One region of the Nesterenkonia flava genome, then DNA from elsewhere that is predicted to be linked to it. Evidence: predicted binding sites of a transcription regulator. Region 1 holds the regulator's gene; the other holds the start of a gene.
The links. Region 1 encodes LexA, which represses DNA repair genes until DNA is damaged. Its sites were predicted from a motif close to TCGAACANNTGTTCGA; they were not measured.
Positions count from the first base shown of each region.

Region 2: ruvA (Holliday junction branch migration protein RuvA) is a predicted target of LexA. The motif match lies at 12,769-12,784, and genes of this name have one in related genera.

Region 1 covers NZ_JAVKGT010000011.1:30,506-45,969, forward strand. Annotated here, with positions in the region: gene miaA (tRNA (adenosine(37)-N6)-dimethylallyltransferase MiaA) at 1-463, shown strand, start outside; gene dapF (diaminopimelate epimerase) at 472-1,380, shown strand; gene RH857_RS05685 (class I SAM-dependent methyltransferase) at 1,384-2,016, opposite strand; gene hflX (GTPase HflX) at 2,280-3,890, shown strand; gene RH857_RS05695 (ATP-dependent DNA helicase) at 3,922-5,943, shown strand; gene lexA (transcriptional repressor LexA) at 6,052-6,807, opposite strand; gene RH857_RS05705 (LysM peptidoglycan-binding domain-containing protein) at 6,980-7,300, shown strand; gene RH857_RS05710 (histidinol-phosphate transaminase) at 7,369-8,568, shown strand; gene hisB (imidazoleglycerol-phosphate dehydratase HisB) at 8,581-9,198, shown strand; gene hisH (imidazole glycerol phosphate synthase subunit HisH) at 9,195-9,848, shown strand; gene priA (bifunctional 1-(5-phosphoribosyl)-5-((5-phosphoribosylamino)methylideneamino)imidazole-4-carboxamide isomerase/phosphoribosylanthranilate isomerase PriA) at 9,873-10,619, shown strand; gene RH857_RS05730 (SseB family protein) at 10,642-11,505, shown strand; gene RH857_RS05735 (MarR family winged helix-turn-helix transcriptional regulator) at 11,517-12,023, opposite strand; gene RH857_RS05740 (PepSY domain-containing protein) at 12,188-12,880, opposite strand; gene RH857_RS05745 (FtsK/SpoIIIE domain-containing protein) at 12,991-15,464, opposite strand, start outside.
Region 2 covers NZ_JAVKGT010000039.1:5,782-21,245, reverse strand. Annotated here, with positions in the region: gene ettA (energy-dependent translational throttle protein EttA) at 1-888, opposite strand, end outside; gene RH857_RS12055 (acyl-CoA thioesterase) at 991-2,019, opposite strand; gene RH857_RS12050 (GntP family permease) at 2,132-3,532, opposite strand; gene RH857_RS12045 (gluconokinase) at 3,590-4,129, opposite strand; gene RH857_RS12040 (FadR/GntR family transcriptional regulator) at 4,252-4,932, shown strand; gene RH857_RS12035 (DUF8185 domain-containing protein) at 4,929-5,639, shown strand; gene RH857_RS12030 (globin) at 5,652-6,026, opposite strand; gene RH857_RS12025 (ribose-5-phosphate isomerase) at 6,442-6,915, shown strand; gene RH857_RS12020 (Fpg/Nei family DNA glycosylase) at 6,940-7,890, shown strand; gene thrS (threonine--tRNA ligase) at 8,000-9,997, shown strand; gene RH857_RS12010 (HIT family protein) at 10,007-10,618, shown strand; gene pgsA (phosphatidylinositol phosphate synthase) at 10,618-11,247, shown strand; gene RH857_RS12000 (YebC/PmpR family DNA-binding transcriptional regulator) at 11,303-12,061, shown strand; gene ruvC (crossover junction endodeoxyribonuclease RuvC) at 12,064-12,732, shown strand; gene ruvA (Holliday junction branch migration protein RuvA) at 12,848-13,477, shown strand; gene ruvB (Holliday junction branch migration DNA helicase RuvB) at 13,474-14,529, shown strand; gene RH857_RS11980 (preprotein translocase subunit YajC) at 14,605-14,946, shown strand; gene secD (protein translocase subunit SecD) at 14,961-15,464, shown strand, end outside.

The DNA of each region.
Region 1 (15,464 bases):
GATTAAGGACGACCGGCGATTGATCCGCGCGCTGGAGGTCATCCGCCTGACTGGCCGCACGTTCAGCTCCTTCATGCCGACCCGCACCTATGAGGAGAGCGTGGGGCCCGTGGTCCAGCTAGGGCTTATGGTGCCGCGTCCGGTGCTGCACGAGCGGATCGCCCAACGCGTGGCGCGTATGCGGGAGTTGGGCCTCCTTGAGGAGGTCCGGATGCTGGAGCGCCGCGGCCTGCGGGAGGGGCGGACGGCGTCGCGCGCGATCGGCTATCAGCAGTTCCTCCGCGTGCTTGACGGTGCTCTGAGCGAGGATCAGGCGGCAGAGGAGACGACCGTGGCCACCCGCCAGTTCGCGCGCCGACAGGACACGTGGTTCCGCGCCGACCCGCGCGTACGCTGGCTGGAGGCACCTAGTGAGAACCTTGCTGAGCGGGCCGGGGAAGTCCTGCGCCGAAAACATGGTTGAGTAGGGACATGCAGTTCACCAAAGCTCACGCCACCGGCAACGACTTCGTGATGATCACCGATGCCGCTGGCCAGCAGGACCTTGACGCAGAGTTCGTCGCGGCGGTCTGTGACCGGCGCATGGGCGTAGGCGCAGACGGCCTGATCCGCGCCGTCCCCGCTCACCACGTGAGTGAAGGCGCCGCTCTGCTGCGCGAGCGTGGGCTCAGCAGCACCGACGATCAGCCCCTGTGGTTCATGGACTACCGCAACTCCGATGGTTCGATCGCTGAGATGTGCGGAAACGGAGTGCGGGCCTTCGCCCACTACCTGCTCGCCGAGGGCCTGACGGAGCTTGGTGACGGCGCGCAGCTGACCATCGGCACCCGCGCAGGCGTCAAAACGGTGCGTACAGTCCAAGAGGGCTACGCCATCGGCATGGGGGTATGGTCCTTCATCGATCCGGAGCTTGCCCAGGCCAATGCCAGCGACTCCCTTGTTCAGGCCCGGGGCCTGACAGATCCGCGTCCTGCACTCAGCATCTCCATGGGCAACCCCCACACCGTCGTCGCACTCCCGGACGAGGCGACCCTTCAGGCCCTGGATCTGCATCAGGCGCCTCAGGTTGACCCGCAGCCGCCCTACGGGACGAACGTCGAGTTCGTGGTGCCCTCCGAGCCGCTGGTCGAGAACGGCGTCGGCAGGGTACGGATGCGCGTGCACGAGCGCGGAGTGGGAGAAACACTCTCCTGCGGAACCGGCGCCTGCGCCGCTGCTGCTGCCGTGCGTGTATGGGCCGCCGGAGACGGCGTGAACACGTGGCGGGTGGGGGTGCCCGGCGGCGAGGTCACCGTCCGATTCACGCCCCGGGAAGACGGCGCCGAAGAGGTGGAGCTGGCGGGCCCGGCGGTGCTGGTCTACACCGGCACGCTGGTCTGAGGATCAGGCCGTGGCGGTGCCCCGGCGCTGTACGCGCAGGAGCCGAAAGCCCTTCTCCGTCTCGGGCCGATCCACCGTGAAGCTCTCACTGACTGAGGCAAGCATCGACCGCAACCAGGTCTGAAGCGAGTCCGCGCCCAGATTCTTCTGGACCACAAGCCAGGCATCGGCGTCGTCGGCAAGGCGGGGCAGCCACAGCTGCAGCAGTTCATGCAGAACGGCCTTGCCGACGCGGATGGGCGGGTTCGACCAGATCGTGGTGAAGCGCACATCGTCCGGGACATCTTCGGGCGCCCTGACCATCACGTTGTCCAGACCCAGCGCGCTGGCGTTCTCAGCACATAGAACGCGAGCGCGCTCATTGACGTCGACGGCCCAGACCCGGGCCCGGGGCGAGCGCATCGCCATGGTGAGCGCCATGGGCCCCCACCCGCAACCGATGTCGAGCAGATCGCCGGTCTCGGCGGGATCAGGCACGTGCCGCAGCAGCACCGCGGTGCCCTTGTCCACGCCGTCGGGGGAGAAGATACCGCCCGCGGTGGTCACGTCCACGTTCCTGCCAGCCAGTTCCACGCGCAGGCGCCGGCGATCCAGCGGAGCATCCGGATCGGGAGAGAAATAATGCGTTGCTGCCACCCGTTGATCGTATAACGGGGCGCTGCAACGCCCCTTCCGGTCCACCCCACCACTCTGTACACACCCCTGCCGCCAGAGACCTCGATATGCGATAATGGACTCCATGTGGATTCGCAGTATCGATCGTCGCCCCGTCCGTCTGCGCGGCTGACTCTTTGAAGACCCCCGCTCCCGGTGAGATCTCACGCGCCGGTTGAGCACCTGCCCGAATCCCGTTGAACTACCCGAACCCCTGACGTCTGTCCTGGGGCTCATGAGGCTTTATGACTGAACAGAACAACACCCCGCACACCGAGAACACCCCCGAGCAGGGGACCTCATCCATTGATGCAACCATCCAGCGCATCCTGGCGGCCGACAAGGCCAACAAGTCCTCCAACGGTCGCACCACCAGGTTCGTTGCCGATGACGCGCACCTGACCAGTACTGAGCAGCGTCGCCGCTCGGTACTGGACGACCGTGCTCGTGAGCTGGCCGAGACGGAGGAGCACACCGAGCACGACGGCGAGCAGTACGACCTCTTCGAACGCCGCTCTCTGCGCCGCGTCGAGGGGCTTTCCACCGAGCTCGAAGACGTCACCGAGGTGGAGTACCGGCAGCTGCGCCTGGAGCGCGTGGTGCTGGCCGGACTGTGGACCGAGGGCACCATCGCGGAGGCCGAGTACTCCCTACGCGAGCTTGCTGCACTGGCCGAGACCGCCGGCTCCACGGTGCTCGACGGCTTCATCCAGCGCCGCTCCAAACCCGATCCGGGAACATTCTTCGGTTCGGGAAAGGCGGTCGAGATCAAAGAGGCCGTCGCTGAGCTGGGCGCCGATACCGTCGTCGTCGATTCGGAGCTGGCCCCTTCCCAGCGTCGTGGACTCGAAGACATCGTCAAGGTCAAGGTCATCGACCGCACCGGCCTCATCCTCGACATCTTCGCCCAGCACGCCAAGTCCCGTGAGGGTAAAGCCCAGGTGGAGCTGGCCCAGATGGAGTACATGCTTCCGCGACTGCGCGGCTGGGGTGAGTCCCTGTCTCGACAGGCCGGTGGCCGTGTCGGCGCCGCCGGCGGAGGCATCGGATCCCGCGGACCTGGGGAGACCAAGATCGAGCTGGACCGTCGTCGCATCAACCAGCGAATGGCCAAACTGCGCCGGGACATCGCCAACATGAAGCCCGCGCGCGAGGCGAAGCGGGCTAACCGCAAGCGCAACGCGGTGCCCTCGGTAGCCATTGGCGGCTACACCAACGCGGGCAAGTCCTCGCTGCTGAACCGGCTCACCGACGCCGGAGTGCTGGTGGAGAACGCCCTGTTTGCCACGCTGGACCCCACCACCCGCAAGGCGGTGACCCCCGACGGAATCGGCTACACCCTCTCCGACACAGTGGGCTTCGTCCGCCAGCTGCCGACCCAGCTGGTGGAGGCATTCCGCTCGACCCTGGAGGAGGTCGCCGAGGCCGATCTCATTCTGCACGTGGTGGATGCCTCCCATCCCGAGCCTGAGGGACAGATCGCCGCGGTGCGCCAGGTGCTCACCGAAGTCGACGCCCACCAGGTGGACGAGATCATCGTGCTGAACAAGGCAGACGCCGCCGAATCTCACGTGATCGAGCGCATCCGGCGTCGCGAGCCCCACGTCGCCGTAGTCTCGGCACGCACGGGCGAGGGCATCGAGGAGCTGAAGGAGCTCATCAGCAGCTCGATCCCGCGGCCGTCCGTTCCCCTGGAGCTGATGGTGCCCTACGCCGATGGTGAGGTGGTCTCCCGACTGCATGCCGCCGATGCCGAGATCCTCAGCACCACCTATGAGGAGGAGGGGACGCGGCTGTCGGTGAAGGTGCGTCCGTCTTTGGCCGCGGAGCTTGCTCAGTACCAGGTGGAGAGCTGAACGCGTGTCCGCTGTCGCCGAGTCGAATGCTGTGCACCTGACCAACCCTGCGGCCCAGCGTGCTGAGAAGCTTCTCGGCACCGCCGTGGAGGCCTTCGGGGGCTCGCGCCGGGACGGGCAGGTCGAGATGACCCGCCGTGTTGCCGCGGCGCTGAGTCTGCGCAAGCATCTGCTCGTCCAGGCGGGGACCGGTACCGGTAAGTCCATGGCGTACCTGGTGCCGGCGGTCGCTCACGCCGTGCAGGCTGACCGGCCCGTCGTCGTCTCGACCGCCACCTTGGCCCTGCAGGCCCAGATCATGGGACGGGACCTTCCCCGCCTCCTGGAGTCCCTGGAACCGGAGCTGGAGCGTCCCGTCGAGGTGGCCCTCGTGAAGGGCCGGGCCAACTACCTGTGCAAGCAGAAGTTGGCCGGCGGCTTCCCGGAGGATGATCACGACCAGGAAGTGCTCTTCGCGGCCGCGGTGGAGCCCAGCGGCGGAGTCACCACCTTCGAGCCGACCTCGCGGTTGGGCAAGGAAGTGGTCATGCTGCGCGAATGGGCCGACGAGACGGAGACGGGCGACCGGGATGATCTGCCCGAGGGCGTGACCGACCAGGCCTGGCGCCAGGTCTCGGTCAACGCTGTGGACTGCCTGGGCGCGCGGAAGTGCCCCATGGCTGAGGAGTGTTTCTCGGAGCTTGCCCGCCAGCAGGCGGGGGACGCTGACGTGGTGGTCACTAACCACGCCATGCTCGCCATTGACGCCTTCGAAGGGCTGGACGTGCTTCCCGAGCACGACGCCGTCATCATCGATGAGGCCCACGAACTCGCTGAGCGGGTGACCTCTGCGGTCACCGCCCAGCTTTCGGCGCAGATGATCCGTGCCGCCGCTGCTTCGGCGCACCGGCACACCGCTATCAATACGGAGCGGCTGCAGACGGCTGCCAATGCCGTGGAGGCCGCATTCGCCGGCGTCGAGTCGGGACTGCTTCCGCGGGGCATGAACGCTCAACAGACGAGTGCCGTGGAGATGGCTCGCGATGCCGCGCGCACCGCACTGTCGGATTCCAAGCCTTCCGGGGACGGTGAATCAGACCCCGGCCGAACGACTGCCCGCTCCCGCCTGCAGGCAGTGTTAGACGTAACCAACCGCATGGTGGAGTCCCCGCAGACCCCTGACGTGATCTGGCTGAGCCGACCGGGTACGTTCACTCCGGGGCAGGGATACCGTGAAGCAGATCCGAGCGAGCCGCCGCTCATCTATGTGGCGCCCACGAGCGTGGCCGGAAGACTCCGTGAGGGTCTCTTCGGCGACAGGACCGTGGTGCTGACGTCCGCCACCCTGACGGTGGGGGACAGTTTTGACCCGGTGGCTGGTTCGCTGGGCCTGCTGGGGGAGAAGGCCCCTGCGTGGGATGCCGCCGACGTCGGCAGCCCGTTCAACTACCCGTCGCAGGGCATGCTGTACGTGGCTGCGCATCTGCCTCCGCCCTCCTTGAAGAACCAGCAGGCGCAGTTCGACGAGCTTGCCGGCCTGATCGAGGCCTCCGGAGGAGCCACTCTGTCGCTGTTCTCCTCACGCCGGGCCGCTGAAGCCGCCGCCGAGGCACTTCGGGATCGTGTGGAGGTGCCGATCCTGTGCCAGGGGGATGCGACCATGTCCGCGCTCATCCGTGAGTTTGCTGAGGACGAGGAGACGTGCCTCTTCGGCACCATGAGCCTCTGGCAGGGTGTGGATGTGCCGGGACAGTCCTGCCGTTTGGTCACGATCGACCGGATCCCGTTCCCGCGTCCTGATGATCCGCTGACGAACGCCCGTAGCCAGGAGATTGCGCGCTCGGGCGGCAACGGCTTCATGCAGGTCTCGGCGGCGCATGCAGCCGTTCGTCTGGCACAGGGGGCCGGCCGTCTCATCCGCACCGCCGAGGACCGTGGTGTTCTCGCGGTCCTGGACTCGCGCCTGGCCACGGCGCGCTACGGAAGCTTCTTGAAGAAGTCGATGCCCGACTTCTGGGCGACCACCAAGGGCGATGTCGCCCGGGGCGCTCTCGCCCGTCTGGCTCAGGTCTGAGCTTGCCGAGAGCATGGCGGGGTTTCCCCGCCCGCGGAACTTACTCTTCAGGCGTGATGGCGAGCGTGAGCTTGCCGAGAGCATGGCGGGGTTTCCCCGCCCGCGGAACTAACTCAGTGACCGCAGAACGGTGACGACCTTGCCCATGATGGTGGCGTCATCGCCAAGAATCGGCTCGTACATACGGTTCTGGGGGAGCAGCCACTGGTGGCCGTCCCGACGCTTGAGGGTCTTGACGGTGGCCTCCTCGTCGAGAAGCGCTGCCACGATGTCCCCGTTGTCGGCGTCCATCTGGCGGCGCACTACCACCCAGTCGTCTTCGAAGATTCCAGCTTCGATCATGGAATCACCGCGCACCTGAAGCATGAACAGCTCACCTTCACCGGTGAGCTGCCGCGGCAGGGCCATGACATCTTCCACGTTCTGCTCGGCAAGGATCGGGCCGCCGGCGGCGATGCGGCCCACCACCGGAATCTCGGCGACGCGGGAATCGGCATCGGCCCGGTAGGCCTGCAAGTCCACCACCGGGGACTCCTCTACCGGCGAGGGCTGAGGAGTGGAGACTTCTTCGGGCTGAGGAGCGAGGAGTCGGCCGCTGGAGTCCCTGATGACCTCCATGGCTCGGGGCTTGCCGGGAACGCGGCTGAGGTATCCCAGCTGCTGAAGGCGCGCCAGCTGGTGCGTGACGGAAGACAGCGAAGCCAAGCCGCAGGCGTCACCGATCTCGCGCATGGAGGGCGGATAGCTGCGCTCGGAAAGGGACTTCTGAATGATGTCCACGATCTGCCGCTGTCTGTCCGTCAGCGGTGGGGCCGTCTGGGCGGGCGCTGCCTTCTCTCCACGTGCTGCCGTGTCAGATGCCATGTCAGACCCTCTCGATTAACTGGTGGAGCAACATCGAAGCTCACTTCGAACACTGAGCTCAGGCTACTCGAAATCGTAGACGTCTTCCATAGATATGTACGAGTGTCGTTGAAGTGATTCGAACATGTGTGCTAAAAATAGAACAAGAGTTCGAATGCTTGGAGGAAACACCATGAACACCATCGCGCTCACCCGCCGGGGCCGCCTTCTTCTGCTCGGCGTGCCCACCGTCCTCGCAGTCCTGACCCTGCTGGCCGGTGCCATGTTTCTTGCGACCGCCATGGTGAACCAGGTCGAAGCCTCCGCCGATCCTGTTGGGGGTGTCGAGGCCCAGCAGGTGACCGTTGTGCCTGGTGACACGCTGTGGTCCATCGCCGCCTCGGCAGAGTCCCAGGAGGACATCCAGACCCTGATGACTCACATCGCCGAACTCAATGACCTCGACTCATCCACCCTCCAGCCGGGACAGGTCATCCACGTTCCTGTTGACTGATGTCTCACGCTCTGAGCACCTCAGCCAAGACCAGCCGAGCGCTGTTGAGTGCCGCGTAGACTGGCTGAGTGACAGATCAGGATTCCGCCAGCACCGACACGACGACGGCAGAAGAAGACGCAGCCAAGCGACTGGCAGCGTTGCCGCTGCGGGACGAGCTTCGAGGCCAGCATCCCTATGGAGCACCGCAGCTGAACGTTAAGGCGATGCTCAACGTCAACGAGACCACGTATGACGTCCCCGAAGACGTGGTGGACGCGATCACCAAGGAGGTCAGGCGTGCCTCGGCAACCCTGAACCGGTACCCCGATCGAGAATTCACTCTCCTGCGTCAGAAACTGGCTGAGTACCTGAACCGTGATCTTGTTTCCGACGGGGCGAGCGCGGACCTGACCGCTGATCACATATGGGCCGGGAATGGCTCCAACGAAGTCATGCAGCACATTCTGCAGGCCTTCGCCGGCCCCGGGCGCACCGTCATGTCCTTCCCTCCGACATACTCCATGTATCCGCTCTATGCACGCGGGATCTACAGCGAGTACATCGCCGGCACACGCAGCCCTGACTTCACCCAGGACCCCCAGGATGTGGCGGACCAGATCCGCCAGCACCGCCCGCATGTGGTGATCCTGTGTTCGCCCAACAATCCCACGGGAACCGCGTTGGGGCTCGACGTCGTCGAAGCGGCCTATGAGGCTGCCCGTGAAAGTCAGACCATGGTGATCGTCGACGAGGCCTATGGCGAGTTCCGCCAGCCGGGCACTCCGTCCGCACTGCAGATGCTGCCGGGCCGACCGCGTCTGATCGTCACCCGTACTATGAGCAAGGCCTTCGCGTTGGCGGGCGGCCGACTGGGGTACCTTGCCGCTGCTCCTGAGGTCACCGATGCGCTGCGTCTGGTGCGTCTGCCGTACCATCTCTCTGCTGTCACGCAGGCCACCGCCTGTGCCGCACTGGATCACTCCGAGACGCTGATGGCCAACGTCGAGAAGATCAAGCTCCAACGGGATCGGATTGTCACCGAGCTGCGCCGGCTGGGTCTGACCCCGGCGCCCTCAGACGCCAACTTTGTCTTCTTCGGAGGGTTAGTGGACAAGAAAGCTGCGTGGGAGCACCTGCTGGCTGACGGCATTCTTATCCGCGACGTCGGCATCGAGGGCCACCTGCGAGTCACCGCGGGGACAGAGGAAGAGACAACCGCATTTCTCGAATCCCTGCGCCGTCACCTTCAGACACAGCGCGCCGGGGCGCAGAATCACAAGGGATAGACTGGAGAATCTATGGGAGCAGAACTGATTTCCGGGCGCATCGCGCAGATGGAGAGAGCCACCAGCGAGTCCCGAGTGAAAGTCCGCATGGACCTCGACGGCACTGGTGCCTCCACCATCAGCACCACAGTGCCCTTCTTCGACCACATGCTCACGGCCCTGTCCAAGCACTCGCTGATCGACCTCGATATTCAGGCCCAGGGCGACACCCACATCGATGTGCACCACACCGTCGAGGACACCGCGATCGTCATCGGCGAGGTCCTGCGGACCGCCCTGGGCGATAAGCGCGGCATCCGCCGTTTCGGAGAGGCCACCGTGCCCCTGGACGAGGCGCTGGCTCACGCCGTCGTCGACGTCTCGGGCCGACCCTACCTAGTCCACAGCGGCGAGCCCGAGGGACAGCAGTACCACCTCATCGGCGGCCACTTCACCGGGTCCATGACCCGCCACGTCTTCGAAGCCATCACCTACCACTCCGGCATCTGTCTGCACATGCGAGTGCTGGGCGGTCGCGACCCCCACCACATCGTCGAAGCCCAGTTCAAGGCCTTTGCCAGAGCACTGCGTGAAGCCGTCGAATCTGATCCGCGCACTGACGACATCCCGTCCACGAAGGGAGCCCTGTGAGCGCAGCATCCGGGAGCAAGCCCACCGTCGCAGTCCTCGACTACGGGTCCGGAAACGTTCACTCGGCGGTTCGTGCCATCGAACGCGCCGGCGCCGAGGTGGAGCTGACCTCAGACACGGAGACCATCCTCAACGCCGACGGTCTTGTGGTGCCCGGAGTGGGCGCCTTCGCCGCGGTGATGGAGGCCCTCAAAGCCAATGACGCCCCCCGATGGATCGGCCGTCGCATAGCCGGTGGACGTCCCGTGCTGGGCATCTGCGTGGGCCACCAGATTCTCTTCGAGCGTGGCGTGGAGCACGGTATCGCCGCCGACGGCATGGGGGAGTGGCCCGGCGAGGTCACCGCGCTACCGGAAAACGTCACGGTCCCTCATATGGGATGGAACACGGTGCGAGCTCCACAGGACAGCGTGCTGTTCCAGGGCCTACACGATGAGCGCTTCTACTTTGTGCACTCCTACGCCGTGCAGTCCTGGGATTTTGACCAGACCATCGACTCCATGGCCGCGCCCAAGGTCACGTGGGCCCACCACGGTGCTGACTTCATCGCTGCCGTGGAGAACGGTCCGCTGTCGGCCACTCAGTTCCACCCAGAAAAGTCCGGCGACGCCGGCATGCAGCTGCTGCGCAACTGGATCACCAGCCTGTAATCGACGAAAGAGAACACCGTACCTATGAGCACCCCCACTGTCCCTGCCCTCGAGCTGCTGCCCGCCGTCGACGTGGCCGACGGACAGGCCGTCCGACTCGTCCAGGGCGAGGCTGGTTCTGAGACCGGCTACGGCGATCCCCTGGAAGCGGCACTGACATGGCAGGAGCAGGGCGCCGAGTGGATCCACCTGGTGGACCTCGATGCCGCGTTCGGCCGCGGCCACAACAGGGACGTGCTGGCCCGAGTGGTCAAGGAGATCGGCATCAAGATCGAGCTCTCCGGGGGGATTCGCGACGACGAGTCCCTCGAACGAGCGCTGGAGTTCGGAGCGACCCGCGTGAATCTGGGCACCGCGGCGCTTGAGGATCCGGAATGGACCGCTCGTGCCATCGAACGTCACGGTGAGGCCATCGCGGTTGGTCTGGACGTGCGCGGGGAGACCCTGGCTGCTCGCGGCTGGACCCAGGAGGGTGGCAACCTCTGGGAGGTGCTGCAGCGCCTGGAGGACGCCGGCTGCCCCCGCTACGTGGTGACGGATGTGACCAAGGACGGCACCCTGCGCGGCCCCAACACCGAGCTGCTGGCCCAGGTCTGCGCCAAAACGCAGAAGCCCGTGGTGGCTTCCGGCGGAATCTCGTCCCTGGACGACGTCGCGGCCCTGGCTCAGATGGTCTCCACCGGGGTGGAAGGCGCCATCATGGGCAAGGCGCTCTACGCTGAGAAGTTCACTCTGCCTGAGGCCCTGAAAGTCGCGGCGCAGTCCGCCTGAACACGTCACGAGCATCAGTTCGGTGAGCAAGGAACTTCCCGCACACATCACGGCTCTGCTACAGAGTCAGCAGCGTAGCCCCGACGGGCAGCCGGCTGACTCTGCCGGTGTGCCCTGGGAGGGGCGGGACCTTTCCGGTGAGGGCAACCCGCTGCACACCTTCGACGGCGACGACGGCCTCGCGCCGCCCGCGCTGCAGGGGATTCTGGCGCAGCTGAGGGCGGGAGAAGCCGACGAGACTGCGGTGGTCAACACCCTGCCCGGGCTGCGGCTCTTCGCTCCGGTGATCGCCAGTCTGGGCGGCGGGCAGACCCATGAGGATCACGCCGAGGTAGGCGATAAGGAAGCCGATATCTCCCTGGTGAGTCTCGCCGCCTCCGACGGCCGCCGGGCCATGCCGGTGTTCTCCTCGGTGGAGGCGCTGACTGCCTGGCATCCGGAGGCGCGTCCGGTGGCCGCCGAAGCTGAGCGCATTATGCTCGCCGCTTTGGCCGAAGGCGCGGAGCTGGCGGTGCTTGATCCCGGCGCTGAGTTCACCTTCGTCATTCGCCGCCCGGCGGTAGAGGCACTCGCTCAGGGGCGCACCTGGACTCCTGCCTACGCGGATCATGAGGTGGCCCGGGCGCTTTCAGAGGTTCCCGAACAGTGCCCCGGGGTGGCGCAGCTGCTGCTGCAGCCCAGCCGCGGAATCGTCACCGCGGATGCCCACGGCGCGCGAGTGGTGGGCGGCGGCAGCGGTCCTGAAGTAGCGCTGGGTGTGGTTTTCGACGATGGCCTGGAGGACGTGGACCAGCGTCTAGCACTGGCTGCGGTGCAGGCGTCCCTGGCCGATGTGCCGGTGCTGCGCGAACGCGCGGATTCCGTGGAGATCATTCGCGCCGCGTGACGCGGCGCGGCTCAGCAGGGCTCGTCGGCGGTGGTGACAGTGTGGTAGATCGCCTCGCAGATCTGGCGCAGCTGCACGGCCTGTGCGTCGTCCAGGGCGGGATGGAACAGCTGACGGATGTGCTGAGCGTGGACTTTGGAGGCTGCGGCGAAGACGGTGGAACCCTCCTCCGTGAGGCATGCGGTCATGCCGCGTTTGTCGTGGGGGTCCATGCACCGTTCCAGAAGTCCGCGGCCGGCTAGGGACTTCACCTGGTAGGAGAGCCGTGAGGGAGAGAAGACCATCCGCTCGGCGAGTTCACCCATGCGCAGCTGCTTGCCGGGCGCCTCGGCCAGAATGAGCAAAAGGTTGTAGTCGCTGAGCTTCAGCCCGGTAGTCGCCTGAAGGCGTTTCTCCATACGGTCGCTGATGATGGCGCTGGTCTCGAAGAAGGAGCGCCACGCTTTAGCCTTGGGGGAGAAGCCAGTGAGGTCACGGCTGCGCTGCTGGGAAGAAGTGCTGCTGTCCTCCGCGGTCACGCCGATCCCGCTCCTCTCGTGTGCTTCTACAGGTCTGCAGTGCCCACTCGGGCTGCGCGTCACACGCAACAGGGCCCGCGGGGACTGAACTGATTCAGTCTATCCCGCGGACCCTGTGCTGGTGATATATCGTCCCGGTCAGAGGACCGAAAGGGGAGGCTCCCTTAGGAGTCGACCTTGACGACGTCGCCGGTGGCCACGTCAACGTAGACCTCGGTGCCGTTGGTCAGCTCGATCTCCCAGACCACGGTGCCGTCTTCGGTGTCCAGCTCGCCCTGGTAGGGCTCGGCGCCGGCCTCATCCTCGGCCGTCTGGATGGCTTCAGCAATCTCGATCTCCACGGCCTCGGCCTTCTCGCGGTCGTCATCGTCGATGCCGTCGTCTTCAGTGTCGATGATCTGGAAGGACTCGGAGTCCACCTCCAGCTCCCACTCGGTCTCGCCGTCGTAGACGAAGATCTCGACGTAACCGTCGTCGTCGGTGTTGTCCTGGAACTCAGTGATCACACCGTCGGGGTACTCCTCGAGGGCGGCCTCGATGGCCTGGTAAACGTGGTGCTCACCGCCAGCCTGGGGGTCATCGGTGGCGTCGTCGGTAGCCTCATCCGTGGGCTCGTCGGTGGTTGCCTCGTCAGTCTGGTCATCGGCCGGAGTCTCATCAGCGGCGCCCGGGGTGTCTTCCGCAGCGTCGTCGGTGGGGGTGGTGTCGGTACCAGTCTCCGTCTGGGCGTCGGTGTCGTTGGCCTGGTCGTTCTGGTCCTGATCGGTGGTGTTCTCCGGTGCGCAGGCGCTCAGGGCCAGCGCGGCGGCAGCAGTGACGGACAGCAGAGCGGGTGCAGTGCGCTTTGTAGTGGTCATAGTCTCTAGGTGTACGCACCGAGTCTCAGACAGTGCCTGGCATTTGCTGGACACCGGCTGAAACTCCATGAATTTGGTCTCCGGTGAGTGGGTTTCTGAGCTCTGGAGTTCTAGATCGTGGGGTCCGCGAGTTGCACGATCCGTGGTCCTTCGGGGCGCAAATGGACAGCGCGACCCGGTACGGGACGCTGGAGCACAGGGATCACCGCGGCGAAGGCATCGGCATGGCTGCGCTGAGTGGGGCTGAGAATTAAGTGCTCGCCCGCAGTGCGGGCCGGATGTGCCCAGGTGAGATGGCTGAACAGGGCCGCGTTAGGCTGGGCCGTTGCCACGACGGAGGCCCCGGTGGCGATCGCCTGCTGGATCATCTGCTGCTGGTCAGTCCCGCAGCGGTCTGCGTCATCGACAAGGACGACGACGTCGCTGCTCATGTGCTCCTGATCCAGCGGCGCGAGGCTGGCGAGCTGGGACTGGGTGCCGCGGCCGAAGATGCCGGCGGTAGCGACCCCGGCACGCTGCAGCTGAGTGGCGAGGAGCATTAAGGCTGTGGTCTTGCCGGTACCTGAAGTGCCCAGTATGAGACAAACCCGCCCGAGTCGCAGCTGCGCAGGAGCACCGGTGAGCTGCTGCACACCGATGGTCAGCGTCTCGGGGCCCACGGGTTCCGGTTTCAGCAATCCCGTGAGGCCCAGTCGTTCAGGCAGCGTCCGAACTGTCAGCTCTGGAGGAGGGCCTTGCCCCTGGGGGCGGGCTGTCCCTTGCGCTGTGGAGTGACGGTTTACCAGTTGCACGCAGAGCCCGGGAGAGGGCGTACGGGGTGAGAGCAGAACGCCGCGGCTTGGGACCATCTCAGTACTGCGCAAAGGCGGCCACAGGTACCTGGTGTCTTCGTCCGCTCCGAACGGCAGATAGATCCGTTGGGGAATACGGGCCGCGAGTTTCCCCAGGGCGAGCTCCCGCCCGCCGGCGAGGAGAACAGAAAGTCCGGCCGCCGGTCCTTCAGCAACCAGCGTGCTCAGGTCCTGCTCAAAGGTCCTCAGCGACTGTGCCAACGTGTGCCAGTGAGAGTTCCCTGACACCACGAGCACCCGGGGCACCGTCACATCCGCCCCCTGAAGTGAGCTCCGGAGGATGTCTTCACGGAGTCGCGCCAGGAGGTATTCGGCCTCGCGGTCGTCGTCGGGGGTCAGCCAGGCGCCTACGCGCGGGTGGGCGCTCAGGGAAGCAAGTGACCTGCTGCCGTCCAGGAGATAGAGGTCGACACGATCGGGGGATTCAGCCAACTGTTGGGCCCAACCGAGCAGAGCTTCCTCGCCACCGGCCGTCGGCTCCCCGATGAGGGCAATCGAACGAGGCGTGCTCCGAGGCTCGAGGACCACATCACGCTGTTCCTGCTGAGAGGGGTCGTCTACGCGTCCAAGCAAAATGCCGGACAGCGTCTCCGAAGTGAGGCGGTCGCCCGGTGTCAGGTGCTGCGGAAGGGGAGGAAGCAGAGGAGTCTGATTTCGGAAAAGCTGCCGCGCAGTCAGTTCCTGTCGCAGGAGGTCCACCACCTCTGACTCAGAAGGGCCGGGACTTTGCAGATGTGTCCACGGCAGAACCGCGGGGATGAGGCGGACGCTCCGAGCGCCGACGGCCGCCAGCTGTGCTGCCTGGAACTCCATTGCGGCTTCGCCGGGACGGCGCAGAAAGGCCCGCCCGGGCTGGCGGCGGGAGAGGAGAGCAGCACTGGGCGTTCCCAGCAGCTCCCTGGACTCGTCTTCGCTGCGAAGGCGCAGCGCGATGATACTTCCGATATTGGCCTTCATATCGGCAGTGACTACCCCCTGAGGGCGCTGGGTCGCGAGGACCAGGTGAATGCCCAAGGAGCGTCCCAGCGTGGCCAGCCGCATCAGCTCGTCCATGGTCTCTGGGAGCTCGTGGGAGAAGATGCGAAACTCGTCCAGCGCCACAACGATACGGGCCAGAGGGAAGTCGGGGCAGCGGAGGCGATACTCGCTGTAGTCTCCGGCATCGGCCTCCAGGAAGAGCCTTTCCCTCCTCATCAGTTCGCTGCGCAGCCCTTCCAAGGTGCGCTCGACCTGGGCTTGGGAGAGGTCAGTCACCAGCCCGAGTGAGTGCTCCAGAGTTGCGATATTGCGAAAAGTCGCGCCTCCCTTGAAATCGAATAGCAACAGATTAACCTCGCGCGGACCGTAACGAGACGCTAAAGAGAGCAGCAGCGTTTTGAGTAGCTCGGACTTCCCCGCGCCCGTGGTTCCAGCCACGAGGATGTGCGGCCCATCCTCCACGAGATCAAGGACAACGGGTCCCCGCTCGTCGCGGCCGAGTCCGGAAATGAGCTGCAGGTGAGCGCTTTCGCTGAATTCTGCGCGCACGGTTTCTATGCACTGATCGGGCATGGTGCCGGGCGTGCCTGATATCCCCTGCAGGCTTCTTCGCGCGAGCGCTGCGAGAGTCTTTTGAGAGATGCCGTCAGGACGCAGATGCGAAGCGTGTTCCATGGATGAGGACACCACGGACCGGGGAGCAGCAGAGCCTGAAGAGGGGTGCTCCGAGGACAAGTGGACGTTCCACCCGGGAA
Region 2 (15,464 bases), on a different contig from region 1:
CATCTCCTCGTAGCGGGCCAGTCGCGCCTTGGACTTGGTCTGGCGGCCCTTGGCGTTGGAGCGGACCCATTCCAGCTCCTCGGCCAGGCGCTTGGCCATCTTGGCGTCCTTCTTGCCCTGGATCTCCATGCGGGCGCGCTTCTTCTCCAGGTAGGTCGAGTAATTGCCCTCATAGGGGTAGAGGCGACCACGGTCGACCTCACAGATCCACTTGGCTACGTGGTCCAGGAAGTACCTGTCGTGGGTCACGGCCAGCACAGCACCCTCATACGAAGCCAGGTGTTGTTCCAGCCACAGGACGGATTCGGCGTCGAGGTGGTTGGTGGGCTCATCCAGGAGCAGCAGGTCAGGCTTGGAGAGCAGCAGCTTGCACAGTGCCACGCGGCGGCGCTCACCGCCGGAGAGATGGGTGACGTCTGCATCGCCGGGCGGGCAGCGCAGCGCATCCATCGCCTGCTCAAGCTGTGAGTCGAGGTCCCATGCGTTGGCGGCGTCGATCTCTTCCTGAAGCTTGCCCATCTCCTCCATGAGGGCCTCGAAGTCCGCGTCGGGGTTAGCCATTTCGTCCGAGATCTGGTTGTAGCGCACCAGCTTCTCGTAGATCTCGCCAACGCCCTCCTGGACGTTGCCCAGTACGGTCTTCTCCTCGTTGAGGGGAGGCTCCTGCTGCAGGATGCCTACGGAATAGCCGGGGGAGAGTCGTGCCTCACCGTTGGACGGCTCGTCCAGGCCGGCCATGATCTTCAGGATGGTCGACTTACCGGCACCGTTGGGGCCGACCACGCCGATCTTGGCACCGGGGTAGAAGGACATGGTGACGTCATCGAGAATGACTTTGTCGCCCACCTTCTTGCGGGCCTTGACCATGGTGTAAATGAACTCAGCCATTGTTGGGAATCCAGTCCTAACCGATTGGGGGTCTCGCGCGCACCGAACCGGTGGGCGAATGATCTTAGGGACCAGCCTAGTGGGTTTCGCCCCGAAGGATGCTCAGCCGCTGTAGCGAGAGCGCCAGGCCGTGCCGTAGCGCTCGTTGAGCTGCCGCTGGTTGCGGCCTCCGGCCACCATCGTCCGTTGGAAGGTCTCGGCCAGCTTCGGCTTCAGGCCCTGCGGAGGTCTGACCATACCCTCCTGTGCCACAGTGGCCACCAGCATGCCCTCCCGGGTGTAGAGGGAGCCGGTGCCGAGTCCACGAGCGCTCTGGGAACTGGGAGAGTCCTGGACGTACAGCAGCCAGTCATCGGCTCGGGCCGGGCGGTGCCACCAGAGCGCGTGATCCAGCGATGCCATCTTCAGGCCGGGCTTGGCCCAGTAGAGGCCGTGGCGGCGCATGATGGGCTCCAGCAGAGTGTAGTCAGAGGCATAGAGCAGCGCGGCTCGGTGAATGTTGGGATCATCCGGCAGCGTGGTCTTGGTCTTCATCCATACCGCGGTGGTGGGACGAGGATGACGGTCGGCCTCCAAGTAGATAGGCCGATCAATGTGGCGGATGTCAAAGGGACGGCCCCGTCCCCATTCCTGGACAACGGGATGCTTAACGTGTCCCACCAGCTCCTCTGGCGGGGCAAGGTCCTCCGGTTCGGGGATATTCTCGGGCATCGGCAGCTGATGGGCGGGCCCCGGGGAGGGGCGCTGGAAGCTGGCGATCATCGATAGGATGGGGCGCCCGTCCTGATAGGCCTGGGAGCGACGGGCGGAGAAGGAGCCGCCGTCCCGCAGGCGCTCGACACGGATCTCAATGGGCTTAGTGGCGTCACCGGGGCGCAGGAAGTATCCATGCACAGAGTGAATGGCTCGCTCCGGGTCCACGGTCTGCATCGCGGCCGCGGCAGACTGTGCCAGGACCTGTCCACCGAAGACACGCCAGAAGGCCTGTTCAAGCACCGGAGCCAGAAACCGATCTTCTGCGCGCGCTTCGCCCTCTGAGCGTTCTACAGGCAGGGACTCCAGCTGCAGCATGCCGACCAGCTGTTCCACCGACTGCTCGGGGGTGGGTACGCGGTACTGCCGTTCTGGCATGGCGGCTCCTTCAGCAACGACGACGGGGGCTCAGCGTCCACTCTAATGGAGCGGGAGGGACAGCTGAGCTCGTATCCCTCCCGCTCGAGAACGTGCCGCGGCGTTCCCGGACTCAGACCGCGCTGGCCACCAGGAAGACCCCGCTGGCGAGGGCGAAGGCCATGACGCCGATGGTGGTCTCCATGACGGTCCAGGTCTTCAGGGTGGTCTTCACGTCCATTTGGAAGAACTTCGAGATCAGCCAGAAGCCCGAGTCGTTGACGTGGGAGGCGATTACCGAGCCCGCGGCCACCGAGATGACCATCGCCGCCAGCTGGACCTCGTTGAAGCCGGCCTCTGCCACACCGGTGGTGAGCAGTCCGGCGGCAGTCGTCAGCGCCACTGTTGCTGAGCCCTGGGCGATGCGCAGCACGCCTGCGATCACGAATCCGGCCAGGATGAGGGGGATGCCGACGCCGTCCAGGGAGACCGAGAGGGCATTGCCGATCCCCGATTCGCGCAGCACCCCGCCGAACATGCCGCCAGCACCGGTGATGAGGATCACCGCGCAGACTGGGGCCAGCGCTTTGTCCATCACCTCTTGCGCCCCGGCCATGCCGCGGCCGCCGCGGGCGCCCAGAGCGGCGATGGCGACGACCAGAGTGACGGTCAATGCCACCGGGGTCTGACCGATGGTGGTCAGGAGTCCGTACCAGGTGGACTCCGCCTGTTCGGAGGAGAGCGTGCCAGCCGTCGAGAGGGTGTCCAGCCCGGTATTGAAAAAGATCAGGACCATCGGCAGCAGAAGGATGCTGACCACTGTGGCGAATCGAGGTGGATTGGCCTCGGCCTCGGCGCTGGCCTCGCCGAGGATGACGGGGATGGGCAGCTCAATGCGGCGTCCCGCCCAGAGCCCGAAGAGGTAGGCGGTGACGTACCAGGTCAGCACCGCGATGGGCAGGGCTACCAGCAGGACCACCCCGATGTTGGCGTTGAACAGCTCCGCAGCGGCGACGGGACCCGGATGCGGGGGCACGAACACGTGCATCACGGAGAAGGCGCCTGCGGCGGGAAGGCCGTAGAGCAGGATGGAGCCCCCGAGTCGCCGACCCACGGCGAAGACCACGGGGAGCATGACGACCAGACCTGCGTCGAAGAAGATGGGGAAGCCGAAGAGGAGCGAGGCCACACCCAAGGCGAAGGGTGCCCGCTTCTCGCCGAAGCGGCTCACCAGAGCGTCGGCGAGGACTTTTGCACCACCGGAGACCTCCACCAGTCGCCCAAGCATAGCGCCCAGGCCCACGAGCAGGGCTACCGACGCCAGCGTGCTGCCGAATGCCGACGTCAGGGTGGGGACGATGAGCCCGGTCGGAATACCCGCGGCGGCTGCGGTGAGCAGACTCACCAGAATCAGCGCGAGGAAGGCATGGACCTTGAAGCGAATGATCAGCAGCAGAAGCACGGCAATAGCGCCGGCGGCGATACTCAGCAGGGGCGCAGTGCCCAGGGTCTGTTCCCAACCGTCATTGGTCATGAGAACTCCTTATTCTCTAGGTGGTGGAGCCCGTTATTCTCTAGGTGGTGGAGCCCGTTAGGAGGGCAACGAGGGGGAGAGCCATGCGACGGCGTCGTCGATGAGCTGCTCCACGGTGGAGTCGTTGGAGAGCCGGATGCCGGGTTCGTCGGCGGCAAGCGGTTCGAGGGTGGCCAGCTGGGAGTCCAGCAGCGCCGGCGGCATGAAGTGGCCTGAACGATGTGCGACGCGCTCCTGCAGTCGCGGCGTCTGTACGTCTATGTGGAGGAAGAGCACGTCACCGGTCGCCGTTCGGAGTAGGTCTCGGTAGCTGCGACGAAGCGCCGAGCACGTGATGATGCTGCCCGTCTCCGCGTGAGAGGTCATCCAGTCCCGCAGGGCATGTAGCCAGGGCCACCGATCCTCATCGGTGAGAGGAATCTGGGAGGACATCTTGGCGATGTTCTGCGGGGGATGGAACTCGTCGGCTTCGGCCATGGGCAGACTCAGGCGCCGGGCCAAAGCTGTGGCCAGGGTCGACTTCCCGGAGCCGGAAACGCCCATGACCACCAGGTGGCGCGGCGTGTCCTGGTTAGGGTAGGTGCTGGGACTCGTCATTGAATTCCTTGCCGTTGGCGATTCACGCAGCGGCGAACCGGGAGAAACTGGTGTGATGGAGACCACCGCCGAATAAGGTAGCACCTTTTCGGTCTATTGGTCACACCTTTGAGAGGAGCAGTGTGGGAGCGGGTTTCTATGACGTGCTGGGGCGAGAGATCACAAACGGGGTCCTCAGGCCAGGCAGCGTACTGACGCTCGAGGACATCCAGGCTCGCTTCGGCATCTCTCGGACCACCGCGCGAGACGGCGTGAAGGTTCTTGAGTCGCTGGGACTGCTGACCTCCAGGCGCCGCGTCGGACTCGTGGTCAGCCCGCGGCCGGCCTGGAACGTCTATGCGCCGACCGTTATCGGATGGAGGCTGACCTCCTCACATGCGCGGCAGGCCTATATTGAGCTCACGCAGCTGCGGATCGCCGTGGAGCCTGAGGCGGCGGAGCTGGCCGCTCTTCGGCGCAGCGGTGCTCAGGCGGATGAGGCGCTGCGCCTGGCAGCCCAGATGCGGTCGCTGGGGGAGGCCGGTCGGCTTGAGGAGTTCATGGTCGCTGACGTGGCATTTCACCGGGTGGTGCTGGAAGCATCGGGAAACTCGATGTTCGCGGCACTGGCCGATGTGGTCGCAGAGGTGCTGACGGGACGGACCCAGCACGGACTCATGCCCGAAACCCCCATGCCGGAGGCCCTGGACGCTCACGACGCCGTCGCCGAGGCGGTAGCCCACCAGCAGCCTGACCGAGCCCGAGCACATATGCAGTTCCTGGTCGATGAAGTGCGCGCGGCTCTGGAAGAATCACCTGCATGACCACCGAGAGCTCAGCCGTCCGATCTGCCCCCGTTCTTCGGTTTGCCGAGGCGGCCGCACTGCAGGATCTGGCCACCTACGTGGCCCGGGCTCGCCGCATTCAGGAGCAGGGAATCCGCCTGCAGACTGTCGGCAGCATCCTGGCCGCCTGGGTCCCGGTCATGACTCCCAGTTCCCTGGTCGGCACGCTGCCGGCTGTGCTGGGTATGCGCGCGATCCGGCTCGCGGAGGCTTCCACTGTGGACGCCACTGTGGAGCTTTCCTCCATCACCGAACGTATTGCTCGACTGGGTCCTGCAGAGACCGAACTGCCGCTTCCGCCAAGCCGGCTGAACGCCCCGTGGGCGGCGGTCACTCCGCCGCGATCAGGGTGGCAGCCTGCCGGCTCGTTGAAGAACGCGGTCCTGAAGTCCGCTGCTGAGGAGGGCATCGCTCAGATCAACCAGGCGGTGCCCACCTCGGCGGGCGCTGCGGTGGTGGAGCAGGTTCGCGAGAAGGTCTGGGGCGCACCGCTGAACGTCGATGCAGGGAACGAGACACGGGGGCGCGTCGCCCTGCCGGCGGGGGCAGCATTCGGGGCGTTCGCCCTGGGGTTCCTCAATGGGGCCGACGCCGAGACTCAGGTTCACACGCAGGGCCGGTGGGCACGGCTGAGCTCACGCGCCGGCTACATTCTGTGCCGGACCAGCGGGAACGTCCAGCTCTGAGACGCTGCGGCGTCAGGCGTTGACCATCGAGTGGGCGGCCCGCTCAAGGTAGTCCCAGAGGACCTCGCGGTGCATCGGGGACAAGTCGACGGAGTCCACGGCCTTCTCCATGAACGCGAGCCACTTGTCGCGCGCCGCAGCATCCACGGTGAACGGCATGTGACGCATCCGCAGGCGAGGATGTCCCCTCCGCTGCTGGTAGGTCCGCGGCCCTCCCCAGTACTGCTCCAAGAACATGAGCAGCCGCTCCTTGGCAGGCCCCAGGTCCTCCTCGGGATACATCGCCCGGAAATCCTCGTCCTCGGCCACCTGGTCGTAGAAGACGTCCACGATCTTCTGGAACGTGGGCCGTCCGCCCACCTGGGCATAGAAACTCCCGGGGTCCACGTCCTCGGGATCCGGGTCTGCGGGCACGGGAGCGCCGTCAGGGCCGGGCATCACTCCGAAGTCGGTGGGCATCGTCTGCAGGGGCGCCGGAAGATCCGGCCGCTGTGAGGGGGAGGCGAGGGCATCGTGCCTGGGCTGACGGGGATCGGCCTCACTGGGACGGTTACCCGGGAGCTCGTGGCTGGGCAGCTCCTCGGAGGAGTCAGCGCCTTCGAAAGGGTTCTGCGGGGGTTGGTGGGCCTGCCGGTCGGGGCGTCCCGTCACCTGTGACGGGGGTTTTCCCACCGGCCGTACGGTCGCAATGGGCGCGCCCAGACGGCGCGAGAACTTCGGCAACTCGGGGCGATCATCAGTCATAGTGTGTTCAGCATAGGATGGTCACTGCTTGTTCCCGAAGCTGAAGGTAAGGAAGCCGATGCGCGTTCACATTGCCACCGACCACGCCGGTATGGAGCTCTCCGCCCATTTGGTGAGGCATCTGACCGAGAAGGGCTACGAGGTCATCGACCACGGCCCCACCGAGTATGACGCGCAGGACGACTACCCCGGATTCTGCCTGCACGCGGCTGAAGCTGTCGCCGCCGAGCAGGCACAGGGTCAGGACTCTCTGGGGATTGTTTTGGGTGGCTCGGGCAACGGAGAGCAGATCGCCGCTAACAAGGTCAAGGGGATTCGTGCCGCACTGGCCTGGAATCTTGAGACCGCCCGCCTGGCGCGCGAGCACAACAATGCCAATGTGGTGGGCCTGGGCGGCCGCCAGCACAGCATCACGGAGGCCACCGAAATCGTCGATGCGTTCCTCACCGGTCAGTGGAGTGACGAGGAGCGGCACGTGCGTCGGATCGGCAAGATCACCCACTACGAGAACACCGGCGAGATCCTCGACTGATTTCCACCGGCAGACTCCTACGCAGTGCCGGAAGGCCATACTCTCCACCGCCTGGCGGAGCGGCTCAATCGCTTGGTCGTCGGCCAGACATGGCGGGTGAGTTCACCCCAGGGCCGGTTCAGCGCCGGAGCAGCTCGTCTCAACGGACGTGCCCCCGAGCGTGCCGAAGCGTGGGGCAAGCAGCTCTTCATCCACCTGGGCCCCGATATCTGGCAGGTCCATCTCGGGCTCTACGGCGCCTTTAGCTTCCGCGGTGATGAGGCGTTCCAAGCGGCAGGCAGTCTCGGGGCCCCGCGCGCGTTCTCGGATGCGCAGCCTCTTCAGTACGACGACGACGGCTGGGTCATCCCCGACCCCCCGGCAGGGGCCGTGCGCGCCCGCATCCATGTCCAGCACGGATGGGCAGACCTACGAGGCCCCTCGCGTTGCGAGGTCTTAAATCCCATGCAGTACGAGTCGCTCATTCGACGCCTGGGCCCCGATCCTCTCCACCAGAGTGAGGGCGGAGAAAGCGACTCACGGGATCAGCGGCTGCTGGATCAGTTCCGCACCCACCTGGCGGCGCGCAGGATCAGCATCGCCGCGGCGCTGATGGATCAGTCGGTCATCGCCGGAGTGGGCAACATCTACCGGGCAGAGTCTCTGTTCGTGGAGGGCATCGATCCTGATACCCCGGCCCAGGAGCTGGACCCCGAGCGAGTGGAGAGTCTGTGGAAGACGCTCACTACCCAGATGCGCGACGGCGTCGCAGAGGGGTTCATCTGCACGCTGAGACCTGAGGACCCCGCTTTGGGGGCCCGGGGTTCAGACATCCACGACTACCGCGCGGGGCGTGCCGCTCGCGGGGGCACCGCGTCGCGCCGCCACTGGGTCTACCAGCATCAGGGGACGCCGTGCCTGCGCTGCGGGGCCACGATCGCCGAGCGTGAGCTGCAGGGCCGGCGTCTCTACTGGTGTCCCGGCTGCCAGTCCTGAGGGAACGCCGCGGCAACGGGCGAGGCTGGCGGCGCTCCACCCCGCGCGATCCCGTAGAATCGGCACGTCCCAAGTACGCGGCTCGACTGATCTAGGAGAACCACGCCTCGTGTCCGAGAACCTCAGCATCACCCTCAACGGCGAACCCACGACCATTGAGGCGGGCACCACGGGCACCACGCTCTTCGCAGATCAGGCCACCACAGTAGTGATGCGCGTCAATGGTGAGCTCTGGGACCTCTCCCGAGAGCTGCCCGAAGGCGCCGTCGTCGAACCTGTCGATGTCTCCGAGCCGGAGGGACTTGAGGTGCTGCGCCACTCCACCGCCCACGTGATGGCGCAAGCGGTGCAGCAGCTCTTCCCCGGTGCAAAACTTGGCATCGGGCCCTACATCACCGATGGCTTCTACTTCGACTTCGACGTCGAGAACCCCTTCACGCCCGAGGATCTGAAGAAGATCGAAAAGGCCATGCAGAAGATCGTGAAGGCGGGACAGACCTTCGAGCGTGAGGTGGTCGACCTCGACGAGGCCAAGCGACAGATGGCGGAGGAGCCTTACAAGCTTGAACTGCTGGGCTCCGGAGAAAAGGCCGCCGACGAGGCTTCCGTTGAGGTCGGCGGGGACGTCATCACCATCTACCACAACGTGGACCGCAAGGGCGAGCGCGTGTGGGCAGATCTCTGCCGTGGCCCGCATGTGCCCAACACCAAGATCATCGCCAACGGCTTCGCCGTCATGCGCGCCGCGGGGGCTTACTGGCGCGGCAAAGAGACGAACCCTCAGCTGCAGCGCCTCTACGGAACGGCCTGGCCCACCAAGGAGGACCTCAACGCCTACAAGGAGCGCCTGGCGGAGGCCGAGCGCCGCGATCATCGGCGTCTCGGCCGGGAGCTGGACCTGTTCAGCTTCCCCGAGGAGATCGGATCCGGCCTCTCCGTATGGCACCCCAAGGGCGGGCTGGTGCGTGGCCTCATGGAGCAGCACGCGCGAGCCCGTCACCTGGAGGCGGGTTACACCTACGTCTACACGCCCCACATCTCCAAGGCCGACCTCTTCGCCACCTCAGGGCACCTGGCCAACTACAAGGACGACATGTGGCCTGCGATCTCCATGGATGAGGAGGTCGACGAGCAGGGCAACGTCACTAAACAGGGTCAGGACTACTACCTGAAGCCCATGAACTGCCCCATGCACATCCTGATTTATAAGGAGCGCGGGCGCAGCTACCGGGAACTTCCTCTGCGACTGGCCGAGAACGGCACCGTGTACCGCAACGAGCGCTCCGGCGCGCTGCACGGCCTGACGCGCGTGCGTGGCTTCACCCAGGACGACGCCCACCTCTTCGTCCGCGAGGATCAGCTTGAGGACGAGGTCACTAAGGTGGTCGACTTCGTCGTCTCGCTGCTGCGTGATTTCGGCCTGGAGAACTTCGAGCTGGAGCTCTCCATGCGCGACAACGAGAAGTCCAAGTGGGTCGGCTCGGACGAATACTGGGAGAACGCCACCCAGGCGCTGCGTAACGTGGCCGTGAAGTCCGGGCTCAAGCTCACCGAGATTCCCGGCGAGGCCGCCTTCTACGGTCCCAAGATCGACCTGAAGATCACCGACGCGATCGGGCGCAAGTGGCAGCTCTCCACCGTGCAAGTGGACCCGAACCTGCCGGAGCGCTTCGAGTTGGAGTATGCCGCCGAGGACGGGACCCGCCAGCGGCCGATCATGATTCACCGGGCCCTCTTCGGCTCCATCGAACGGTTCTTCGCCATCCTGCTGGAGCACTACGCCGGTGCCTTCCCCGCCTGGTTGGCACCGGTCCAGGTGCGTGGCATCCCCGTGGCCGAGCCCTTCAACGACTACCTCGGTGAAGTGATCGATAAGCTCAAGGCCGCCGGTGTACGCGCGGAGCTCGAGGACGGCACCGACCGGTTCCCCAAGAAGATCCGTACGGCAGCCAAGGACAAGATTCCGTTCGTGCTCATCGCCGGAGGTGAGGACGCCGAGGCGGGTGCGGTCTCCTTCCGCTTCCGCGATGGCAGTCAGGACAACCAGGTGCCCGTGGATGAGGCCGTCCGGCGGATCCTGGAGACCATCGAGAAGCGGGAAGCCTGAGCCCGGACCGTGAGCGGAGAGGAGCAGGCGCGCATCGACGACTTCCGGCTGGCCGGAGTTCCTGATGCCTTCCAGCGACTGTGGAATCCCCACCGTGCCGCCTACCAGAGCCGGGGGCAGGACCAGGTCACCGGAGCCGATGACTGTCCCTTCTGTCAGGGGCCTGCCCGCAGCGATGAGGACTCGCTCATCGTCGCCCGCGGGAAGACGTGCTTCGTCATCCTGAACCTCTACCCCTACAACCCGGGCCACGTGCTCGTCTGCCCGTACCGGCACGTGCCGGACCTCACCGACCTGCGGCCAGAGGAGGCGGCAGAGTTCACTCGTCTTGCCCAGCAGGCCATGCGCGTGCTGCGCGCTGTGGCCAAGCCAGCGGGCTTCAATCTGGGCATCAATCAGGGCAAGGTCGGGGGCGCCGGCATTGCTGCCCACCTGCACCAGCACGTGATCCCTCGCTGGGGCGGGGATACAAATTTCCTGCCCGTCATCGCCCAGACCAAGAACCTCTCCGCGACCCTGGGAGAGACGAGGCAGCTGCTGGCTGAGGCCTGGGGCGCCCACACCGAGGATGCTGCGGGGTACCTCACTGACGACGACGGCCGGGTGCAGGAGGACCACTGATGCTGAACCGATACGCGCGAGCCTTCTTCGGCGCCATCTTCACCCCCGTGGCCAAGGGCCTTCTGGCTCTCGGGCTGACCCCCAACGCCGTCACAGTCATCGGCACCCTCGGTGTGTGCGCCGGGGCGCTCATCTTCTATCCTCTGGGGGAGCTGTTCTGGGGGACCGTTTTCATCACCCTCTTCGTCTTCAGCGATCTCATCGACGGTCTCATGGCACGGTTGAGCAACCACGGCTCCGCCTTCGGAAGCTTCCTGGACTCGACCCTGGACCGCGTGCAGGACGCCGCGATCTTCCTCGGGCTGCTCATCTGGTTCTACACCGGTGGGGAACACGTCTGGCTGGGCACAGCAGCGGCGGCCTGCCTGGTTCTGGGGATGCTCGTCTCCTACATCCGTGCCAAGGCCGAGTCGCTGGGCTATCAGGCTGACACCGGCATCGCCGAGCGACCAGAGAGGGTCGTGTTGACCCTGGTCTTCACCGGCTTCACCGGACTCGGGCTCCCGGCTGAAGTTCTGCTGGCGGTGCTGAGCCTGCTGGTGCTGGCCTCCCTCATCACCGTGCTGCAGCGGATGGTGGGAGTCAGCAGGCAGGCGCGTCACCATTCGCCGGACCCCCACGCTGGGTAGGCTGTAGACCTACGACACGTCCCACATCACGGCACCAAATACCACAAGGAGAGTTATGGCCGGCCACTCCAAATGGGCCAACACCAAGCACCGCAAGGCAGCGGTGGATGCCAAGCGCGCAAAGATCAACGCGCGCTACATCAAGCAGATCGAGGTTGCCGCCCGCAATGGCGGCCCTGATCCTGACGGCAATCCGGCGCTCGCGCTGGCTGTCGCCAAGGCCAAGAAGGAGTCGGTCCCCAACGACAACATCGACCGTGCCATCAAGCGCGGTGCCGGCCTCACCGGTGACGCCGTGGACTACGAGGAGATCACCTATGAGGTGCGCGGGCCGCAGGGTTCGGCACTGCTCGTGGAGTGCCTCACCGACAACCGCAACCGTGCCGCTGCGGAGGTGCGCACCGCCGTCACCCGCAACGGAGGCACCGTCGCTGATCCCGGATCCGTGGCCTACATGTTCCAGCGCAAGGGCGTGGTGACCGTCCCCAAGAGCGATCTCACCGAAGACGATGTCCTGGCGGCCGTCCTGGAGGCCGGCGTCGAAGAGGTCATCGAGCACCCGGAGAGCTTCGAAGTCCAGTCTGAGGCCGGAGACCTCCAGGCCGTGGTCAAGGGACTCGAGGAAGCCGGCATCGCCTACGACTCCGACGAGGTGGCCTTCGTCTCCGACGTGAAGGTCGACCTGGAATTGGAAGCGGCGAAGAAGTTCCTGAAGCTGCATGATGCTCTTGATGATCTGGACGACGTCCAGGGCATCCACACCAACGCCGACCTCTCTGCGGAAACCCTGGCGGCGCTGGACGCCGAGGGCTGAGCATGGTCCGGGCCGGCCTCTCCACCACCGCCGGGACCTCCCGAGTGGCGCAGCGCATCCTCGGGGTGGACCCGGGCCTGACGCGCTGCGGCTTCGCGGTGGTGGAGATGAGCCCCAACCGCACGGGAACCTCGGTGCACGTGGAGGTCTTCGGCACGTCGTCTCAGAAGGACCTGGCTGAACGAATCCTCGCCATCCAGCGTGCCGCCGAGAACCTGCTTGATGCACACGCCCCCGACGTCGTTGCGATCGAGCGCGTCTTCTCCTCCAATAACGGCCCCACCGTAATCGCGACCGCACAGGCCTCCGGAGTGGTGATCGCCGCCGCCGCGGCACGCGGAATCCCAGTGGCATGGCACACGCCTTCGGAGGTCAAGGCGGCAGTCACCGACGACGGCCGAGCCGATAAGGACGCTGTGGCACGGATGGTCCAGCGCATCCTGAAGCTCCCGAGCCTGCCAAAGCCGGTGGACGCCACCGATGCCTATGCGGTGGCCATCTGCCATGCGTGGAGGTCCGGCGTAGGGGCGGCGGTCAATATGACGGCGGGGACTCGTACGCACCAGGGAGCACGTACTGCACTGCAGCGGGCCGCCGAGACTCGCCGTGCAGACCTGACGCCCGCCCAACGGGCCTGGGCTGAGGCGGAGAAGCGCGCCGCGCGCCGATGATCTACCGGCGCAGTCCTCACCAGAGCGCTAGAGTAGTCGAAGATGTGTTCTAGTACGACGACGTCCCGGACTTCCGCCCCAGGCAGCGGTTCGGGTGTGGAAAGCAGGTAGGCCCATGATCTCCTCCATTCGCGGTGACGTTCTCCATGTAGGGCTCGATCACGCTGTGGTCGAGGTCTCCGGCTTCGGCATGCACGTCCACGCCACCGCGCAAACACTGGCGCCGCTGCGCGTGGGTGAGGAGGCGTTCCTGTTCACGCACTTGGCTCCCCGCCAGGACGAGGCGCCTTTGCTTTTCGCCTTCGGTCATGCCGAGGAGCGCGAGATCTTCACCACCCTTCTGTCGATCTCCGGTGTGGGTCCGCGTCTGGCGCTGGCCGTGCTCTCAGTGCACACCCCGGCAGAGGTGCGTCTGGCGATCCGGGACTCTGACACCGCAGCCTTCACCAGGGTTCCCGGGATCGGTAAGAAGACGGCCCAACGGATTCTCCTGGAGCTGGCGGGGAAGCTGGTTCTCGACGAGCCCACCTCGCAGGAGGCGGAGCACGGTGAAGGGGCGTCGGCGCCAGCTGTCGACGAGGTCACCTCGGCTCTGACGTCCCTGGGCTGGACGGAGAAGGACGCCGCCGCTGCAGTGGACGCTGCGGTGAAGGCCGATCCTGAAGTGGCCGGGGCTCCCACGCCGGTGCTGTTGCGCACCGTGCTGCGCGGGCTCGGTGCTAAGACCGGAGCTGCAGGCCGATGAGTACCGAGGACCCGCGCGAGCTCGTCGGCACCGGACAGGTTGCTGAGGAGAAGGCTCTTGAGGCGGCGCTGCGGCCTAAGGCCCTGGAGGATTTCGTTGGCCAGGGGACGGTGCGGGCCCAGCTGTCGCTGGTGCTGGAGTCTTCGCGCCTTCGCGGAACCGCCGCGGACCACGTGCTGCTCTCCGGCCCGCCGGGCCTGGGCAAGACCACGCTGGCAATGATCATCGCCAGTGAGATGTCGGCCCCGCTGCGCATCACTTCGGGACCCGCCATTCAACACGCCGGTGATCTTGCGGCCATTCTGTCCTCCCTCTCGGAGGGGGAGGTCCTCTTCATTGATGAGATCCATCGCATGTCCCGACCAGCAGAGGAGCTCCTCTACATGGCCATGGAGGACTTCCGCGTGGACATCATTGTGGGCAAAGGGGCCGGAGCCACGTCCATTCCGCTCGAGCTGCCGCCGTTCACCCTGGTGGGCGCCACCACACGCGCAGGACTGCTGCCCGGTCCACTGCGCGACCGCTTCGGCTTCACCGGCCACCTGGAGTACTACACGACCGAGGAGCTGGAGAAAGTTCTGCGACGCTCGGCGGGCATGCTGGACATGTCGGTGACCAACCCGGGGTTCGCAGAAATCGCCTCTCGGTCCCGTGGCACCCCGCGCATAGCGAACAGGCTCCTGCGACGGGTGCGCGACTGGGCCCTGGTCCACGGTGTCGACACGGTGGACCAGGATCATGCCTCCGAGGCCCTGAACACCTACGAGGTCGACTCGCGCGGCCTGGATCGCCTGGACCGCGCCGTCCTGGAGGCCCTGTGCACCAAGTTCGGTGGTGGACCCGTGGGGCTCTCCACACTGGCCATCCTGGTGGGGGAGGAGACCGAAACCGTCGAAACGGTGGCCGAGCCCTATCTGGTCCGCGAAGGGCTGCTGGCTCGGACTCCTCGGGGTAGGATCGCGACCGAGGCTGCCTGGCGGCATCTCGGTCTGACACCGCCCCAGACCGGGCAGGAGACTCTATCGGGCACGGCGCACGAGGAGCGGCCCTGAAGTGTGGGCTTCGGACGGCCACCCTGAGCAAGAACATCGGGAATCCTCCTGTTCTACGTGCTATGGTGGCCCGTTGTGAATGCTTCGACTCTCTTCCCTCTCCTGGCCGCTCCGAACCCCCTGGGTGATCCGCTGCTGCTGATCCTCTTCGGCATCCTGGTTCTCTTCATGGTGCTGACCTTCCGCCGCGGCAAGAAGATGCGTGACGAGCAGAACAACGCCCGGGCCGGTGCAGTGATCGGCGCCGAGGTAGTCACCGCAGGCGGTCTTGTCGGGACCGTGGTGGGTCGCGATGAGGAGCGCCAGCGCATCACACTGGAGTTCTCCACCGGAGACCGCGCCGACTTCCTGATCGGTGCCGTCCAGCAGATCATTCAGCCTGCGGCCGGCGCCACCGACGCCGACGAGACGAACTGACCTTAAACCCTTCCATGGCAGCATCTGCTCCTGTGCGTCGGGCACGCCTGGCCCTCGTTGCGCTGTTCATTCTCCTGCTCGGCATGGGCGGAGCCCTGGCCTACGGGGTCCAGGAGGGCCGCGCCCAGTGGGCCCCTCTGCTGGCCCTCGACCTCGAAGGCGGCACGCAGATGGTGCTCGCCCCCCAGGCGGAGGGCGGAGAGCAGATCGACGACGAACAGCTTGAGCAGGCCGTCGAGATCATCCGGCAGCGTGTCGACGGCACGGGCGTTGCGGAGGCGGAGATCGCCACCCAGGGCGCCGAGAACGTCGTCGTGAGCCTGCCCGGCACCCCGGACGAAGAGACCCGTCAGCTCATTCAGGCCAGCGCGGACATGGACTTCCGCCCAGTGCTTCAGATCGGCCGGGACGATGAGTACGCCGAAGACGTACTTCTCGAAGAGCTGCGCAACAGTGGGGATCTCACGGAGGAGGAGCTCGCTGAGCTTGAGGCGGACATGGCCGCTCAAGCGGAGGAG